DNA from 4 places in the Arthrobacter sp. TJ-236 genome. Region 1 is predicted to be linked to each of the others. Evidence: predicted binding sites of a transcription regulator. Region 1 holds the regulator's gene; each other region holds the start of a gene.
The links. Region 1 encodes HrcA, which represses chaperone genes, less so after heat shock. Its sites were predicted from a motif close to TTNGCACTCGNNNNNNNCGAGTGCNAA; they were not measured.
Positions count from the first base shown of each region.

Region 2: a site for HrcA is predicted at 1,933-1,959, ahead of AC4D16_RS05030 (FmdB family zinc ribbon protein). Genes of this name have one in related genera too.
Region 3: a site for HrcA is predicted at 2,737-2,763, ahead of AC4D16_RS12770 (Hsp20/alpha crystallin family protein). Genes of this name have one in related genera too.
Region 4: a site for HrcA is predicted at 2,554-2,580, ahead of groES (co-chaperone GroES). Genes of this name have one in related genera too.

Region 1 is NZ_JBZCNI010000001.1:444,844-449,566, forward strand. It holds gene AC4D16_RS01930 (GerMN domain-containing protein) at 1-256, shown strand, start outside; gene AC4D16_RS01935 (16S rRNA (uracil(1498)-N(3))-methyltransferase) at 261-1,028, opposite strand; gene dnaJ (molecular chaperone DnaJ) at 1,031-2,161, opposite strand; gene hrcA (heat-inducible transcriptional repressor HrcA) at 2,259-3,278, opposite strand; gene AC4D16_RS01950 (DUF3097 family protein) at 3,459-4,310, shown strand; gene AC4D16_RS01955 (DUF4870 domain-containing protein) at 4,379-4,723, shown strand, end outside.
Region 2 is NZ_JBZCNI010000001.1:1,092,291-1,097,013, reverse strand. It holds gene AC4D16_RS05040 (DUF4011 domain-containing protein) at 1-575, shown strand, start outside; gene AC4D16_RS05035 (RcpC/CpaB family pilus assembly protein) at 652-1,323, opposite strand; gene AC4D16_RS05030 (FmdB family zinc ribbon protein) at 1,495-1,881, opposite strand; gene AC4D16_RS05025 (5-formyltetrahydrofolate cyclo-ligase) at 2,026-2,718, opposite strand; gene galU (UTP--glucose-1-phosphate uridylyltransferase GalU) at 2,776-3,678, shown strand; gene AC4D16_RS05015 (GNAT family N-acetyltransferase) at 3,685-4,314, shown strand; gene AC4D16_RS05010 (hypothetical protein) at 4,407-4,723, shown strand, end outside.
Region 3 is NZ_JBZCNI010000003.1:117,904-122,626, forward strand. It holds gene AC4D16_RS12750 (Dps family protein) at 1-124, opposite strand, end outside; gene AC4D16_RS12755 (SRPBCC family protein) at 332-877, shown strand; gene AC4D16_RS12760 (hypothetical protein) at 957-1,178, opposite strand; gene AC4D16_RS12765 (SDR family oxidoreductase) at 1,280-2,077, opposite strand; gene AC4D16_RS12770 (Hsp20/alpha crystallin family protein) at 2,181-2,645, opposite strand; tRNA gene AC4D16_RS12775 (tRNA-Val) at 2,863-2,936, opposite strand; gene AC4D16_RS12780 (DUF2630 family protein) at 3,071-3,322, shown strand; gene AC4D16_RS12785 (haloacid dehalogenase type II) at 3,322-3,990, shown strand; gene AC4D16_RS12790 (TrkH family potassium uptake protein) at 4,159-4,723, shown strand, end outside.
Region 4 is NZ_JBZCNI010000001.1:1,121,660-1,126,382, reverse strand. It holds gene AC4D16_RS05160 (LacI family DNA-binding transcriptional regulator) at 1-50, shown strand, start outside; gene AC4D16_RS05155 (DUF503 domain-containing protein) at 101-394, shown strand; gene AC4D16_RS05150 (HAD family hydrolase) at 418-1,155, opposite strand; gene AC4D16_RS05145 (class I SAM-dependent methyltransferase) at 1,276-2,490, opposite strand; gene groES (co-chaperone GroES) at 2,720-3,016, shown strand; gene groL (chaperonin GroEL) at 3,090-4,706, shown strand.

The sequences.
Region 1 (4,723 bases):
GGACGATGACGCGGTCCGCTGGCGCATCGACCGACTGGACGAGGGCGCCATCGACGGGGGGTCCGACGGGAGCTCGCTGTTCCGTGACGGGACCGCGGAGATCGAGCGCGGGCAGGCCACCGGCTCCTATTCGTTCGTCGAGACGCTTCCGCCGGGCCGGTACACGATCACGGTGTCAGTTCCGGAGTCGGAGTCGGCGCAGGACGGCGACGGCGACGGCACTGCGGAGGACACGAAGACCGTCGTCGTCCGCTGACGCGTCACCAGCGGGACAGCAGGTGGTTCAGCAGGACGAGCGCGGCAGGACCGGCGGACGAGGACCTGAGCACGTGCGGGCCGAGCCGGGCGGTGTGCGCGCCGACGGCCTGGAGTGTGCGGATCTCGGCGTCGCTGATGCCACCCTCCGGACCGACCAGCAGTGCGGTCGTCGACGGTGGGCCGAGGTCGCCGGCGCTCTCGAGGCGGCCGACGTACTGGGCCAGGGACTCCTCGGCGTCCTCGTGCAGGACGACGACGCGATCGACCGAGCCCGCCCAGGACGCAAGACGCCCCGTGTCCATCACCGGCAGCACCTCGGGCATGAAGGACCTCCGGGACTGCTTCGACGCTGCGCCGACCAGCGACACCCACTTCTGGCGCCCCCGCTCCACCTTGTCGCCCCGCCAGCGGACGATGCTGCGCTCGGCGTGCCAGGGGACGACGCCGTCGACCCCCAGTTCCGTCGCGGCCTCGACCGCCTGCTCGTCACGCCCGCCCTTGGCGAGGGCCTGGACGAGGACCAGCCGGTGATGCGGGGGCGCCTCCTGCCCGGCGTGCTCCACCCGCAGTTCCACGGTGCCCGTCCCGACAGCCGTGATCACACCCGTGATCCGGTGTCCGAGGCCGTCGGTGACGTCGATCCGCTCCCCCGCCGTCAGTCGGCGGACGGTCGAGGCATGCCGGCCCTCGTCGCCGCCGAGGACGAACGGGTCGCCGGGCCGAGCGGCCCGCACGGAGTCCTCGGGGCCGAAGAAGAGGGGCCGCGTCACGGTCAGCGGTTCCCGAGCCGCTCCCGGAGGCGGGCGAAGACACCGGAGCCGCTGCTCGCGAGCTGGCCGTCGGTGTACTGCTCGTTGCGCAGCTCCGCGAGCCGGCGCAGGAGCTCCTCCTGCTGGGGATCGACATTGCGCGGTGTCTCGACGTTCAGGTGGACCCGCAGGTCTCCCCTGCCCTGATTTCTCAGGTGGGTGACGCCGAGACCGCGGAGCGTGAGGATCTCGCCGGACTGCGTGCCCGGCTTGATGCTCAGCTCCTGGTCGCCGTCGAAGGTGTCGAGGTGCACGCTGGTGCCGAGGGCCGCAGCCGTCATGGGCACGCTCAGCGTGACGTGGAGGTCGTCGCCGTCGCGCAGGAAGGTGGAATCCGTGTTGACCCGGATCTCGACGTAGAGATCGCCCTGGGGACCACCGGCGATCCCCGCCTCGCCCTGGCCGGACAGCTGGATCCTCGTCCCGGTTCCCACACCCGCCGGGACCTTGATGGTGAGGGTGCGTCGGGCGCGGACCCGCCCCTCCCCGTTGCACTCGTGGCAGGGGCTCGGGATGACCGTGCCGTAGCCCTGGCAGGTGCCGCACGGCGCACTGGTCATGACCTGGCCGAGGATGGAGCGCACTGCGCGCTGCACCTGGCCCGAACCACCACAGATGTCGCAGGTGCGCGGTGACGTACCCGGCTGGCAGCAGCTACCCTCGCAGACGTGGCACACCTCCGCGGTGTCCACCTCGATCTTCTTGTTCGTCCCGAAGACCGCGTCCTTGAGGTCGATCCGCACGTTGATGAGTGCGTCCTGCCCGCGACGAGTGCGCGACGGCGCCCCACCCTGCTGACCGCTGCCGCCGAAGAACGTCTCGAAGATGTCCTGGAAGGCGAAGCCCGAGCCGGAGTACCCGGCGCCGTACCCGGTGTCGGTGCCGTTCTCGTTGCCCGTGGTGTCGTACACCCGGCGCTTCTGCGGGTCCGAGAGCACCTCGTAGGCGCGCGTCACGAGCTTGAACTCCTCGGCCGCGTCGGGGCCGTCGTTGACGTCCGGGTGGAGCTTCCGGGCGAGCTTGCGGTAGGCCTTCTTGATCTCCTCTCCCGTCGCTCCCTGCGCCACACCGAGGACCTCATAGTGATTACTCACTCCTGCACACCGCTTCCTGTCGTGAACTTCTCTTCGTAACCCCGGCCTGCGCCGGTCACTTCCCTGCCCATCGCCGCGCTCGTGTCGGCGGCCGCGCTCATCGCTCCTCCTCGAGGATCCTCGAGAGGTAGCGGGCGACGGCGCGCACCGCGGCCATTGTCGTCGGGTAGTCCATCCGTGTGGGTCCGAGGATCCCCAGTTTCGCCCCGGCGTCGGGACCGTACCCCGTGGCGACCACGGATGCCTCCGAGAGACCGCCGTACGGGTTCTCGCTCCCGATCCTCACCGAGATGCCCCGGGCGTCGTACTCCATCTCCGAGAGCAGCCGCAGCATGACCACCTGCTCCTCGAGTGCCTCCAGGACGGGCCCGATGCTGAGCGGGAAGTCGCCCGTGGACCGGGCCAGGTTCGCCGTGCCGGCGAGGAGGATGCGGTCGTCGCGTCCCAGGCTCGCGAGCTGCTCGAGCGCTGCCACGATCGTACCCCCGTGCGGCCGGAGGGTCGCGGGGAGTTCGTTCGCGACGGTGCGCAGCTCGGCCGGCAGGGACGTCAGCTTGACGCAGGACACCGCCGACAGGACGCGCTGCTTGAGCTCCGCGAGATCCGCCTCCTGCAGTTCGACGGGCGTCCGGACGATTCGTTGCTGGACGGTCCCGTTGCTCGCGATCAGCACCACGAGCACCTGCCGCGGGGCGAGGAGGACGCACTCGATGTGGCGGACCGAGGCGCCGCCGACCCGCGGGAACTGCACGACCGCCACCTGGTTCGTGAGCTGCGCGAGCAGCCGCACGGTCCGGTCCATCACGTCGTCGAGATCCTCGGCACCCTCGAGCAGGGTCTGGATGGCTTTCTTCTCCGGTGCCGAGAGCGGCTTCACCTCGGAGATGCGGTCCACGAACAGGCGGTAGCCCTTGTCCGTCGGGATGCGGCCCGAGCTGGTGTGCGGCGCGGCAATCAGGCCCTCGTCCTCGAGGACGGCCATGTCGTTGCGGATGGTCGCGGAGGACACGCCGAGGTGGTGGCGGTCCACGAGGGCCTTGGATCCCACGGGCTCACGCGAGTGCACGTAGTCCTCGACGATGGCCCGGAGTACCTCCAGGCGTCGCGGTTCACTCATACCTGTGTCACCTCCGGGTTCGAACAGCATCGACGGGCTTCTCGGGGAGGGCGGTCGGTGATTAGCACTCGACACGCCCAAGTGCCAAGTCTAGTACGTTCCCGGGCGTTGTTAGCATAGGCAGCCGGGTACGCCGGGCAGGCTCCCCGATCGACACCGCAGGCCGAAGGGACGACGACGATGGAGTACGGCTGGGGCGCCCAGGACCTCTCGGCACCCGCGCGCACCGCCCTGCGGAACGTGCCCGTGGAGCGGGACATGGTGCTCGAGGACGTGCAGTCCGGCTTCGTGGGCGCGGTGATCCGCAGCGAGAAGTCCGGTGGCCTGCACGTCATGGTGCTCGAGGACCGTCGCGGACGCACCCGCACGTTCCGCCTCGGCCACGGCTTCCTCCTCGACGGCGAACCCGTGCGCGTCGTCGCCCCCGCCGCTCGTGCCGCGGCGACCCCTACGCGGACGGCATCGGGTTCCCTGCGGGTCGAGGGAGCGCGGGCGCGCACCGCCCGTGCCAGCCGGATCTGGGTGGAGGGCCAGCACGACGCCGAGCTGGTCGAGAAGGTCTGGGGCGACGATCTCCGGCTCGAGGGCATCGTCGTCGAACCCCTCCACGGCGTGGACGACCTCGCCGGCGCGATCCGCGAGTTCGCGCCCGGACCCCGGCGTCGGCTCGGTGTCCTCGTGGATCACCTCCTGCCGGGCACCAAGGAGGCGCGCATCGCAGAGCAGGCGATGGCGGTCCCCGGTGCACGCCACCACGTGCTGATCGTGGGCCACCCCTATGTGGACGTCTGGCAGGCCGTGAAGCCGGGAGCTCTCGGACTCACCGCGTGGCCCGTGATCCCGCGTGGTCAGGACTGGAAGACGGGCATCCTCGCGGGCCTCGGCTGGCCGCACCGCGACCAGGCCGCGGTGGCGAACGGCTGGAAGAGGATCCTCGCGGGTGTGAGCAGCTACGCGGACCTCGAGCCGTCACTGCTCGGCCGGGTGGAGGAGGTCATCGACTTCCTGACCGCGCCTCCCGGCAACGCCTGAGCCCGCAACGGTGGCGCGGCACGTATTCTGGAGGTAGACGCAGGACGCACGCCAGCAAAGGACGCACGTTGTCAGACACCGCTGATCATCAGCATCACGAGCGGGGCCGCACCCGGCCGGCTTTCGAGGGAACCCCGGCGAACGCGCTTCCCCTGACGGCATCGGAGGACAGACAATTCGCCACGCTGGCGCACTTCGGCGGGATCCTCGGGTTCATCCCCTCGCTGATCATCTTCCTCATCTTCAAGGATCGTGGCCCCTTCACCGCGCAGGAGTCGAAGGAGGCGCTGAACTTCACGCTGCCCCCCACGCTCCTCGCGCTCACGGCGTGGCTGCTCTCCCTCCTGCCGGAGATCGGCGGGATCTTCGCCGTCGTCAACGCACTCATCTGGGTGACGATCACCATGTTCTCC
Region 2 (4,723 bases), 650 kb from region 1:
TCCTGGACATCGTCGCGGCGCGGCCGGTCGACGTCCTGGCCGACGGCACCGCGGCCACCTCGCGCGATGAGCGCCCGGCACCGCTCGCCATCGAGTCCGACGGCACCGAGCGGTACGGGTCCATGTCCGTGCGCGAACGGAGCAGGCTCCGGCCCCAGGTCCTCGAGCGCATGGGCTGGCGCTACATGCCCCTGTGGACCATCGAGGTGTTCACCGATCCCGAGGGGTGCGCCGAACGCGCGTCCGCACTGATCGGACTTCCGCCCCGGGAGACACCGGACCAGCCGACCACACGGAAGGAAGCGGTGAGGATGCGCAAGGACGAGCAGCACCCGGGCCGTGGTTCGGCCGTGGGTCGGGCGGCGCCGGGAACGGACGGGGCACCGGGAGATACGTCGGGAACCACGGCGGAGGACGCGACGGGAACGACGCCGGGATTGGCATCCGGAACGGCGGCGGGGTCGACTCCCGCCCTGCCCACGAAGGCGGGCGAGGACGATCCGCGTGCGTGGGGTGACGCCGAGGAGAACCACGACGCCTGGCTCGAGGAGCAGCGCCCTCCGCACTGGGGCTGACCGCCGCCGGACGCGCAGCCGTGACGAGTAATTGTCAGGGCTGCCTGCTCGCTCACGCGGGGCGCATCAGGACCGGTCAGCCGCCGGAGGTGAGGACGAGGTGGACCTCGCCCGAGCTCGACGCTCCCGCGAGGACCGCGGCGTCCTCGGGACCGGCCGCGACGACCACGAGACCGGAGTCGCCGTCCTCGCCCGGCCAGGCTCCGCCACCGCCGTCCGGCGCGGTCCACAGCACGGGGACGGAGCGTGCGACCACCCGGCTGTCCGAGGCGACGTCATAGCCGTTGCCGGTGCTCAGGATGACGTCGACGCTCTGACCCGGTGCGAGCAGCTGGACGGTCGACGGATCATTCGGGCGCAGGGGGACGGCGACGGTGCCCGGGGGTAGGCCCGTGAGGAGCGCCTCGCCGACGAGTGCGGTCTCCGGGACCAGGCTGCCCTCGGCGAGAGGCGAGGCCAGCTGCTGACCCACCGCCTGGTCCGCGGCGAGCAGGGTATTCCCGACCGATGCCTGCTCGGGCAGGTCGACGACCACGAGGTCCGCGGCGCTCAGGACAGTGCCGACCGCGAGGTCGCGTGCCGCAGCGAGCGCGGGTCGGCTCGCGGCGTCGTCGCCCACGCCCGCCTCGACCGCGATGCCTGCCGCAGCGCTGAGGCAGAGGCAGGCCATGAGGCGCTTGTGCCGATACACGGCACGGCGGAGTCGGGTGCGCAGCGGGAGGGACGGGGTGGTGCCGGTTCGGGTCATGGCTCGACCCTAGGATCGGCGCCCGGTCACGTCCCGCGGGGGAGTCGCTATGTGGACAGCGTCGAGCCGATCACACCCACGTCACCGTCCCGGTGGACGCCCGAGTGCACGCTCCGGCACGGGCCCCTTCGGACGCCGTGACCGTGGTCGACGTGCCTGTTCCGCTCGAGGTCAGGAAGCCGCGGCAGCGGACCCCGTCGACGACCTGCCGGAGGCACTGGAGGCACCCGAGGCACCGGACGACGCCGGCGCGGCCGTAGCCGATTCCTTCGACGAGGACGAGGAGGACGACGTCGACGCCGGGGAGGCCGACGTCGTTCCTGAGGTGGACGATGCGTCCGACGACGGGGAGGAGGACCCGGCGTCGACGGTGGCCGTCGAGTCGCGGGAGTCGTTGCGGTAGAAACCGGAGCCCTTGAAGACCACGCCCACGCTGTTGAACTTCTTCCGCAGCAGGCCGGCGCACTCCGGGCACACCGTCAGCGACTCGTCGGTGAACGACTGCTGGATGTCGAAGGCGTGGCCGCAGTCCTTGCAGGCGTAGGCGTACGTGGGCATGGGAATCCTCCTGGGCGAACGGCGTGGCTCCCGGAGGGCTCTGGCGAAGAGCTGGCACTCTCCGGAGTCGAGTGCCAGTCTACACGGGGTCGCCGGCTCGGGAGGGGCCACGGGCGCCGCTCGGCTCCAGGCGCCGGGCGGAACTCAGGGGAGGAGCCGGGCGCCGTCCGCGGTGATGACGCCGTCGAGCGGCTGGTCGAAGGTCTCGGCCGGCAGTGCTCCCGCCGGCAGGAGCTCGGAGCGGTACACCATCCCCATCGCCCGCACACCGGAACCGCGGACGGCCGGCTGCGCGAGGAAACGGTCGTAGTACCCGCCGCCCTGGCCCAGGCGGTAGCCCGAACCATCGACGCACAGGGCGGGCACCACCATCAGGGCAACGCCCCCGATGTCCTCGAACCGGCGGCGTGGACCGGTGGGCTCCTCGACCGGAGCCCGCGGCGACCGCACGAGCGGGACGCCGGGTGCCCATGCCGCCCAGGACAGGGCGTACCCCGGTTCACAGACGGGGACGACGACGTCGTACCCGAGGCGGTGCGCGGCCGTCAGCAGGGGAGTGGCGTCGGGTTCGGTCCCGAGACCGAGGTAGGCCGCGAGCGTCCCTGTGCGGGGGTCGGTGGAGGACGCGTTCGGTGCACCCGGTGCGCCCGGTGCACCCGGTGCGCTCGGTGAACCGTCGGACGGCGGGAGCCCGGCGAGGAGGGCCAGCACCTCGCGGGCGAGATCGGCCGCCTGGCGTGCGCGGTCATGAGCGGTCATCTCGGCGCGTGCAGCGCGGATCCGCGAGCGCAGCAGCGCCTTGTCCTTAGCACGTGCGGTCGCCGCGATACTCTCCATCGCACCATTGTGCGCAACCACCGGGCCGGAGCGGGCACGTTATGTAGTGTGGGTCCCATGACTTTAGGATCACGCGTGACCAAGGCCGTCATCCCTGCGGCCGGGCTGGGGACCCGCTTCCTTCCAGCCACGAAGGCGATGCCGAAGGAGATGCTCCCGGTCGTCGACAAGCCCGCCATCCAGTACGTGGTGCAGGAGGCCGTCGACGCCGGTCTGTCCGACGTCCTGATGATCACCGGACGGAACAAGCGAGCGCTCGAGGACCACTTCGATCGCGTGCCGTTCATCGAGCAGACGCTCGAGGCGAAGGGCGACCACGACAAGCTCGCCGCCGTGCGCCGGCCCTCCGAGCTCGGGGACATCCACTACCTGAGGCAGGGCGACCCCAAGGGCCTCGGCCACGCCGTCCTGCGGGCCAAGCTGCACGTCGGCAACGAGCCGTTCGCGGTGCTGCTCGGTGACGACCTCATCGACGAGCGCGACCCGCTCCTCGAGACCATGATCGCGGTCCAGGCCACCACGGGCGGCTCGGTCGTGGCGCTCATCGAGGTGGACCCGCAGCAGATCAGCGCGTACGGGTGCGCGGACATCACCGAGGTCGACGGCGAGGACCACGTGCGCGTGAACCACCTCGTCGAGAAGCCGTCGGTTGAGGATGCGCCGTCGAACCTGGCCGTCATCGGCCGCTACGTGCTGCACCCCCGAGTCTTCGACGTCCTCGAGACGACGGCACCCGGCCGCGGCGACGAGATCCAGCTGACGGACGCCTTGCAGACCCTCGCGGCGGCCGACGGCGAGGGCTCCGGTGTGTACGGCGTGGTGTTCCGCGGTCGCCGCTACGACACCGGCGACAAGCTGAGCTACCTGAAGGCCGTGGTCACGCTCGCCTCCGAGCGCGAGGACCTCGGCCCGGACCTTCGCGCGTGGATCAAGGACTTCAGCGCGGGGATCACGGACTGATCCACCATGTGGTCGGCCGGTAGCTGGCCTGTGAACCTCAGGACCGGCTCGCTGGTCCTGAGGCCCATCCGCCACAGGGACAAGGCAGCGTGGACCGCTCTGCGGCACCGCAATGCGCGATGGCTCGCGCCCTGGGAGGCATCCAACCCCGACCCCGAGGGGTTCCTTCCCACGTACCACCAGATGGTGCGGTCGCTCACGGCGCAGGCGCGGGCCGGCGCCGCACTGCCGTTCCTCATCACGCAGCAGCCCGAAGGGTCGAAGCAGGCGCGGCTGACCGGGCAGCTCACGGTCTCGAGCATCACCTGGGGCTCGGCGATGACTGCGACGCTCGGGTACTGGGTGGACTCCGAGCTCGCGGGCCGGGGTATCGCACCGACGGCAGTGGCCCTCGCGACGGACTACTGCTTCGACGACCTCGGTCTGCACCGCATGGAGATCAACATCCGCCCCGAGAATGCGGCCAGTCTCAGGGTGGTGCAGAAGCTCGGGTTCCGTGATGAGGGGCTCCGGCCCCGCTACCTGCACATCAACGGGCAGTGGGCCGATCACCGGAGCTTCGCGCTCACCAAGGAGGACGTTCCGCACGGCCTGCTGACGCCGTGGCTGGAGCGGATGGACGCCCACCGCGCGTGAGCGACGGTTCGATGCCCTCCACTGCATATGACCTGCCGACACACCGGGGGTAATGCAGTCCGTGACGTCCCGTTCCTCCTACCGTTCTAGGTGTGGTCTTCTCCCTGGATAGCTCGTTGGTGCTGGCTGCGATCGTCGGGCTCTGGCTCGTATGGGTTGCTCCCTTCGTGCTCCGGGGAACCATGCCGGCAACGTCCGGGAGCGCACGTGACTACGCGGAGCGGACGGCGGATCGTTCAGGAGAGAACACGATGATGATGGCAGACCAGGACCCCACTCCGGCCCCGCGGGCGGCGGGTTCTGCCCGCAGCAGTGCATCGGCTGCCCGGCTGCAGGCGGTGAGGAAGCTCGCGACGAGCAAACCCACGTCCCGTTCCGTCCGACTCGGCGTCGCATCGACGGGTGCGCT
Region 3 (4,723 bases), on a different contig from region 1:
GGTGCATGTCCCGGAAGTTCTTGCCGACCACGTTCCAGTGGGCCTGCTTGCCCTGCAGGTGGAGTTCGATGAGATCGACCAGGACGGCCTGCATGTTGTCCGTGAGGGTGGGTGAAGCCTTCATGAATCCTCCAGTGCTAGAGAAAAATACGCCGCCCGGCCGAGCACATGACGTACCGATCAGACCCGGGTGACCTTCTTTCACCCTAGACCCGTGCGTTGGCCAAATCCAACCGGTTCGGCCTACGCTAAGGGAACTTACGGTTTCGGTCACAATGCTGTTGAAGAACGGCGTCGTGGCGCTTCCGGAGTCTCTACGAAGGAGAATCTTTTGGCTTCAGTTCAGGAATCGATCGACGTAGCAGTACCGGTCACCACGGCCTACAACCAGTGGACGCAGTTCGAGAGTTTCCCGCAGTTCATGGGCGGAGTGGACTCCATCACCCAGACATCGGACACCCACACGCACTGGGTGACCAGCATCGGAGGCGTCAAGCGCGAGTTCGACGCCGAGATCACCGAGCAGCACCCCGACGAGCGCGTCGCATGGAAGAGCACGGACGGCGAATCCCATGCGGGAGTCGTCACGTTCCACCGTCTCGACGACAACCTCACGCGGCTCATGGTGCAGATCGACTGGCACCCGGAGACCTTCACGGAGAAGATCGGGGCCGTCGTGAATGCCGACACCGCCCAGGTGAAGGGTGACCTCAAGCGGTTCAAGGACTTCATCGAGAAGAGCGGCGGTGAGACGGGTGCCTGGCGCGGCAACGTGGAGGCCCCGCCGACCGGCGGTTCCGGCGGATCGCCGGCGAACGGCTCGCTGCCCGACGCATCGACGAACGACCCGGATTCGGGTGGGCCCCGCATCAGCTGATGCGTTTTTCATGACGAAGGGCGGGTCCCCTCGAGGGATCCGCCCTTCGTCATGTCGGGGCTCGTGCAGGGGCCCCGGCTCAGCCCCGGTGCACCCGGTATCCGTCGGCGCGGTGCACCAGGCGCCGCCCACCGCCGTCGTTGAGGTGGATCCACAGCACGGAGGCGTCGTCGCTGCGCATGTCCAGCACCCCGCGGAGGTGCGTGCCGGCGGGATGCTGGAGCGTGATGCGCTCGCCCCGGCGGAAGCCGGACCAGTCCTGCTGGTCTGTATCGGTGGAAGTGGTGTGTGGAGCATCCATGGCGGGCCTTTCGAAGCAGCTGGAAGCGCCACGGTATCGGGACGGACTGAACGCCACGTGAACGGCTGCTGAAAGTTGTGCCCGATGTCACACCGGAGGGGTCAGAGCGTCCGCCAGTCGTTGCTCGTGAGGTGCGAGCCGGCCTGCGGCCCCATCAGGAGCATCCCGCCGTCCACGACGAACGAGGCGCCGTTGACGTAGCTCGATGCTCCGGAGGCGAGGAAGGCGACGACGTCCGCGATCTCCTCGGGCGCACCGGGCCGGCCGAGCGGGATGCCCGGGCGTTCCATGGTGTGCGGGTCCTGGTCGGCGGAATCGTTCATGGGCGTGTTGATCTCGCCCGGCAGGACGGCGTTAGCGGTGATGCCGCGGTCCGCCAGCTCAAGGGCGATGGTGCGGATGAGGCCGCCCAGGCCGTGCTTCGAGGCGTCGTAAGCGGCGGACCCCACACGCGGCTGCTCCTGGTGCACGCTCGTCACCGCGATGATCCGGCCGCCCCGGCCGCCGTCGATCATGTGGCGGGCTGCCCGCTGGATGCACACGAAGGCGCCGTCGAGGTTGGCGCCGAGGGTTCCGCGCCACGTGTCCCAATCCGTCTCCATGAACAGCGTGCCGCCGTTGACGCCGGCGTTGTTGACGAAGACGTCCAGCCCGCCGAGCTCCCGGGCCAGCTGATCCACCACGTCACCGCAGGCGGGTGCGTCCGTGGTGTCGAGCCGCGCGACGGCGGCCCGCACGCCCTTCTCGCGGACGAGGCGCGCGGTCTCCTCCGCGCCCTCCTGGTCGGAGTGCCAGGTCACCCCCACGTTGCAGCCCGCTGCTGCGAGGGCGACGGCGGTGGCGCGGCCGATGCCGGAATCGGAACCGGTGACGATGGCTGAGGTGGGTGTGAAGTCCATGCCTTCATCCTTGGCGTCCGGCCCCCGACGTCGCAAGCCTTTTCCGGGGCCGGACGCAGCAGTACCCCCGGACGGGCGTCCGGGGGTACTGACGGGGTGGGGACTACGCCTCGACGGAGTGCTGCTGGGTCCCAGCGGGGGACTCGACGGTCGCGGTCTCGATGGGAGTGGAGGACTCCCCGCTCACGACCTCGATCTTGCGGGGCCTGGCTCGCTCGCTGACGGGGATGGTGACGCTGAGGACACCGTTTTCGTAGCGGGCCGAGATGCCTTCGGTGTCCACGCCCTGCCCGAGGTTGAGCTGGCGCAGGAACGAGCCGCTCTCGCGCTCGCGGGTCAGCCACTTCACGCCCTCCGCCCCGCGCAGGGTGCGCTCGGCGCGGATGGTCAGGAGCTGGCCGTCGACGTCGATGTCCACGGATCCGGGATCGATACCCGGGAGGTCGGCCGACAGGACGTAGTGGTCCTTCTCGCGGTAGAGGTCCATCGGCATGAGACGCAGCCCGGGACGGGGATCGAGGAGAGCGCCGGCGACGCGGTCAAGCTCACGGAACGGATCGAATTTCATGGCCACGGGAAACAACTCCTTCACAGGTTCCGCACGGTGTGCGGTAGTCGGTTCTTCGAGGTTGAGCGACCTCCGCTCAACTACGAAGATATTAGCACTCCCTATGGCCGACTGCTAAGAGATTTCCTGTTCACCGTCGACGAACACATCAGACGCAGGAAGGCCCGTACCGACGTGCGGTACGGGCCTTCCTGATGCTGTTCCCAGCAGGTGTTCGTGCCTGCGCGGGGCCTCGATCCCCGGGCCTTCCGCGTGTGAAGCGGATGCTCTACCAGACTGAGCTACACAGGCGGGTTGTTCCTGAACAGCTTAGGGCATCTCACCGGCCCGCCAAATTCGGGCGGGCCGACGCCGCTCCTAGCCAGCCTGGAAGGGCATCAGTAGCCTGAGCAGTAAGCCAGCTGACGACGACGAAGGACGGCACCATGGACGAGCACGACATCCTGCAGCGCATCCAGGCACTGGTGCAGGAGGAACACGACCTCCGCGACCAGCCCCAGGACGCGGGCGACGGCGAGGCCCACCAGGATCACGCCGTACGGCTCAAGAAGCTGGAGGAGGATCTCGACCAGTGCTGGGACCTGCTCCGCCAGCGCCGAGCCAAGGCCGACGCCGGAGAGAACCCCGCGGACGCCGGCGCCCGGCCCATCAGCCAGGTGGAGGGGTACCGCCAGTAGTGGCACCTCCCCTGATCCTCCTCGACGTCAACGAGACGCTCTCGGACATGGGCCGCATGGCGCAGCACGTCGAGGAGATCGGGGCGCCGCCCCACCTGGCGGCGCACTGGTTCTCCGCGGTGCTCCGCGACGGCTTCGCCCTGACCGTCCTCGGTGACAACCCGGCCTTCCGCACGGTGGCCGAGGGCGCACTCCGGTCCGTCCTCGCGGACCAGCCCCTCAACCGCGGGCTCGACGACGCCGTCGCGCACGTCCTCGACGCGCTGCAGGCGCTCCCGCCGCACGACGACGTCGCCGACGGCATCCGCGACCTCGCGCAGGCCGGCCACGAGGTGGTGGCACTGACGAACGGCGCGGCCGCGACGGCGTCGGGCCTTCTCGAGCGGGCGGGCGTCCGCGACCTGGTGTCCGCCGTCCTGTCCGTCGAGGACGCCCCTCTCTGGAAGCCCGCACCCGAGGCGTACGCGTACGCGCTGGGGGAACGGGGGCGGGACGCGGACGACGCCGTGCTCGTCGCGGTGCATCCGTGGGACGTCGACGGCGCCTCCCGTGCCGGTCTCCGTACTGTCTGGCTCAACCGTGGCGGAGCGCCCTACCCGCCGGCCATGACGCGGCCCGACCACGAGGTCGCACGGCTCACCGACGTGGCCGGAGCCCTCCGGGCCTGACGCCCCGTCCTGCGCGTCCGCGGGGACGAAGCCGACGGCCCACAGCATCAAGAAGCCGTAAAGACACCCTCCGGGGCCGCGCCGCTCGGGTTGAATGGCCTCTGGCCCGGGGCCCCTCCCGTGATGCCGCCACAGCGTCATCCCACCGCCGGAGGTTCGAGCGTTCCCGTGAGGCCGAGCACAGACACCCCTCGGGAAGCGCAGGCCTCCGCCGTCGTCCGCGGGTTCCTCACGCGCTCCGCCGCCTGGGCCCGCCACCTGAGCCCCCGGCACCCGGCGCAGGTGATCGTCCTCGGGTTCGCCGCGGCCATCGCCGGCGGGACCGCGCTCCTGATGATCCCGACCGCGAAGGTGGGTGCCGGCAGCGCCACCCTCCTCGAGGCGCTCTTCACCGCGACGTCCGCCGTGTGCGTGACCGGGCTGATCGTCGTCGACACCCCCGTGTACTGGACCGGGCTCGGTCACGTGATCATCCTCGCGCTCATCCAGGTGGGCGGGTTCGGCATCATGGCCTTCGCATCCCTCCTCGGGGTGCTCCTGGCGCGGCGCATGGGCTTGCGCTCGCGGCTCTCGGCCGCAGCGGAGACGAAGAGCGCGGGCATCGGCGACGTGCGGACGGTGCTGCTCGGGGTCCTGCGCATCACCCTGATCGTCGAGTCGGTGACCGCCGTGCTGCTCGCGGCCCGGTTCGGGCTCGGGTACGGCCACGGGTTCTGGGAGGCCGTGTGGCTCG
Region 4 (4,723 bases), 680 kb from region 1:
GCCCGGTGCAGGTGCTGGAGACCACTGTCGTGTGGCGGGACTCCGCCTAGCCCCCAAGCACCGCCCAGTACTCCCGGGTCTCGAGGGAAGGATCATCACCATGTGGATCGGGTTCATCGAGTTCGACATCCTCCTGGGCGACGTGCACTCCCTCAAGGCCAAACGGTCCGTGGTGCGGCCGCTCGTCGCGGACGTGCGCCGCTCCTTCGACGCCTCCGTGGCCGAGGTGGGCCACCAGGACCTGCACCGTCGGGCGGCCGTGGGGGTCGGGGTGGTCAGCGGCGACCGGCAGCACGCGGTGGACGTGCTCGACCGCGTGGAGAGGTACGTCGCCGAGCGGCCCGAGATCGATCTCCTCAGCTCGAAGGTCCGGATCCTCGACAGCGAGGACTGAGCGGGCGGTCCCGCCCCCGCGCGTCAGGCCCCCACGTCGGACGCCGTGAGGCGGCGGAGCGCGCCGTCGTCGTAGGCCGCCAGCAGGGCCCGGATGTCCTTGTGCACCTCGACGGCCCCGGCGTCGCGGAGTTCGGCCTCGCTCGTTCCGCCCGAGGCCAGCCCGATCGTGGGGATGGAGAGTTCGGACGCCGCCTCGACGTCCCAGATCGAGTCGCCGACGAACACGGCGTTCGCGGCCTCGAGCCCACCGGCGTCGAGCGCGGCGCGCAGGATGTCCGGGGAGGGCTTGCTGTTCTCGGCGTCCGAGGAACTCGTGGCGGCCGTGATGGCGTCATCGGCTCCGATGATCCCGCGGAGGACGCCCAGCTCGCGTCCCGAGGCCGAGGAAGCCAGCACCACGGTGAGTCCGTCCGAGGCGCAGCGGTGGAGGAGGTCGGCGGCGCCGTCGAACGCACGCAGGCCCGGCCAGTGGCTGGAGAAGATCGCGGAGTGCGCCGTGTCGAGCTCGTCGTCCTGGGAGGCGTCGCGGTCCTCGCCGAGCACGTGGGCCACGAGCTTGTCCCCGCCCATGCCGATGGCGCGGTGGATCTCGGCCATCGGCACGTCGTGACCCAGGCGGCGGAAGGAGAGCCACCACGCGAGGGTGTGCTGGTAGTTCGAGTCGACGAGCGTGCCGTCCACATCGAAGAGGACCCCGTGCCGCACCGCGGTGGAGTCCTCGGTACCGTTCGTCGTGCCGTCCGTGATGCCGTCCGTCATGGTCGTCCTCTCCGCCTGCTCCGGGTACGACCCAAGCCTAGGAACAGGGGACGGCGGTGCGGTCCGCGTCATCGTGCTTGCGGCGGCACGGGAAGTGTGGGCCGCCGCGCGTCGGGCCGGTCAGGGAGCCGGAACCGGCTCGACGACGATCGCCACGCGCTCCTCACCGATGCGCGTCAGCACGAGGGTGGCTTTCTTGCGGCCCTTCCCCGAGCCGGACAGCAGGAGTTTCCTGACCTCCTCGGGCGTGACGGAGAGGCCGCGCTTCTTGATGTCGAGCACGCCGATGCCCTCCGTGCGCACCCAGCTCTTCAACGCCTTCACGTTGTAGGGGCGTACGTCCAGGACTCGGTAGGCGCGGGCGAAGGGGGTGTCGACGAGTTCGGCAGCACAGATGTACGCGATCATCGGGTCCAGCAGGTGGCCGCCGAGCCGCTCGGCGAGGTCCGCCACGAGTTCGGCGCGGATCACGGCGCCGTCGGGCTCGTACAGGTACCCGCCCACCGCGCCCACGGACGCCGTCGGGCCCTGTCCGAACTCCGCTCCCGAGACCATTTCAGCGGCCCCCCGCGGACCGAGCACCAGCGCGGCGCGGCGGATGCCCTCACGGCGGAGGGCATTGAACCAGAGGGACACCTCGGTGACGTCGCCGTCCACGGAGACCCACTGCGCCTCGCAGTTCGCGGGAATGGCGGCGTGCGGCATACCGGGTCCCATCTTCACGCCCACGGGCTTGCCGCCGTCCGCGAGCTCCTGCACGAAGGAGAGCGGCGGGGAGAACGCCTCGGGGTCGAACAGGCGGGAGGTCCCAGACGTCGTGGTGGTCCGGCGCGCGGGGTCGAGCCACACGCCGTCGTACCCCTCGGTGTCCACGAAGGAGGCGTCCGCGTTGACCACGCGCGCATTCGGGAAGGGGAGCAGGTTCATGGTCGCCGCGGCGGCCGTGGTCTCGTCGAGCTCGACGGCGGTCACCTCGCGCTCCAGCGTGGCGAGCGCCATGCTGTCCGCGCCGAGCCCGCAGCCCAGGTCCGCGACCTTCACGAGGCCCGCGTCGACGAAGCGCTGCGCGTGGCGCGCGGCCACGGAGAGCCGCGTGGCCTGCTCGAGCCCCGCGGTGGTGAAGACCATGTGGTCCGCGAAGGGGCCGAACTTTGCGGCGGCCTTCGCTCGGAGTCTCGATTGCGTCAGGGCGGCGGCCACCACCTCGGGGGAGTGCCCGGCCTTCCGGAGCTGCTCGGTGAGGCGCAGGCTGTCGGCCTCGGTGTAGGGGCCGAGGGAGTTGAGCAGCTCCCAGCCCTCGGACGTCAGGATGTCTGCGATGTTGTCCGTGGCCATCCGGCCAGCCTAGAGGAGCGAGGGCGTTCGAGGCCTGTTCCCTGCTGTCCTCCCCGAACTCGATTGGCACTCGCCTTGACCGAGTGCCAGCCCTTGCATACAGTCGGAGTTGGCACTCGCTCCTAGCGGGTGCTAATCCCGAGGGAAGCGTCCACCGGCACCGCGACGACGGTATGCGCACCTCCCGACGGCCCCATTCCACTGGTATCGAACGCAAAGGAGAGCCCGAGTGTCGGTCTCTATCAAGCCCCTTGAGGACCGCATTGTGGTCCGTCCCCTCGAAGCCGAGCAGACCACTGCTTCCGGTCTCGTCATCCCGGACACCGCTAAGGAGAAGCCCCAGGAGGGCGAGGTCGTGGCGGTCGGACCGGGTCGTGTCGACGACAACGGCAACCGCGTCCCCGTCGACGTCGCCGAGGGCGACATCGTCATCTACTCGAAGTACGGCGGAACCGAGGTCAAGCACGGCGGCCAGGAGTACCTGGTGCTCTCCGCCCGCGACGTCCTCGCAGTCGTCGTCAAGTAGCACCCCACAGGAAGAGCCCCGGCCCGCAATGGCCGGGGTTTTTCTCGCTGCACAAGCCTGAAAGGAATCAACAATGGCAAAGCAGTTGGAATTCAACGACGCCGCCCGCCGTGCCCTCGAGGCCGGCGTGGACAAGCTCGCGAACACCGTCAAGGTGACGCTGGGCCCCCGCGGACGCAACGTCGTGCTGGACAAGAAGTGGGGCGCTCCCACCATCACGAACGACGGCGTCACGATCGCCCGTGAGATCGAGCTGGACGACCCGTACGAGAACCTCGGCGCACAGCTCGCCAAGGAGGTCGCCACCAAGACCAACGACGTCGCCGGTGACGGCACCACCACCGCGACCGTCCTCGCGCAGGCCCTCGTGAAGGAAGGCCTCCGCAACGTGGCCGCCGGCGCAGCACCGGGACAGCTCAAGCACGGCATCGAGGTGGCGGTCGAGGCCGTCGCCAAGCGCCTGCTCGAGAACGCCCGCGAGGTCGTCGGTCAGCAGACCGCCAACGTCGCCTCCATCTCCGCCCAGAGCACCGAGGTCGGGGACCTCCTCGCCGAGGCCTTCGAGAAGGTCGGCAAGGACGGCGTCATCACCATCGAGGAGTCCTCCTCGACCGTGACGGAGCTTGTCCTCACCGAGGGCATGCAGTTCGACAAGGGTTACCTCTCGCCGTACTTCGTGACCGACGCCGAGCGCCAGGAAGCCGTCCTCGAGGACGCGCTCATCCTCATCAACTCCGGCAAGATCTCCTCGCTCGCCGAGTTCCTCCCCTTGCTGGAGAAGGCCCTCCAGGCCGGCAAGCCGCTGTTCATCATCGCCGAGGACATCGAGGGCGAGGCGCTCTCCACGCTCGTCGTCAACAAGATCCGCGGCACCCTGAACGTCGTCGCCGTCAAGGCACCCGGCTTCGGTGACCGCCGTAAGGCCATGATGCAGGACATCGCGACCCTCACGGGTGCGCAGGTCGTCTCGCCCGACCTCGGTCTGAAGCTGGACCAGGTGGGCCTCGAGGTCCTCGGCTCTGCTCGTCGGATCACCGTCACCAAGGACGCCACCACCATCGTGGATGGCACGGGCAGCGAGTCCGACGTCGCCGACCGCGTGGCGCAGATCCGCGCCGAGGTGGAGCGCACCGATTCCGATTGGGACCGCGAGAAGCTCCAGGAGCGCCTCGCGAAGCTCGCCGGCGGTATCGGCGTCATCAAGGTCGGCGCCGCGACCGAGGTGGAGCTCAAGGAGAAGAAGCACCGCATCGAGGACGCCGTGTCCTCCACGCGTGCGGCTCTCGAGGAGGGCATCGTCGCCGGTGGTGGTTCCGCGCTGGTCCACGCCGGCAAGGCGCTCGACACCGACCCCGACGTCCTCGCACTGGAGGGTGACGCCGCCACGGCCATCGGTCTCGTGCGCCGCGCCCTCGCCCAGCCCCTGCGCTGGATCGCCGAGAACGCCGGACACGAGGGCTACGTCGTCGTCGCCAAGGTCTCGGAGCTCGAGGTGGGCCACGGTTTCAACGCCGCCACCGGCGAGTACGAGAACCTCGTGGACGCCGGCATCATCGACCCGGTGAAGGTCACGCGCTCCGCTCTGCGGAACGCCGCCTCCATCGCGGCCCTGGTGCTCACCACGGAGACCCTCGTGGTCGAGAAGCCCGCGGAGTCCGAGGGCGAAGAGGGCCACGGCCACTCGCACTAGGACATCCTCGCGGTCGG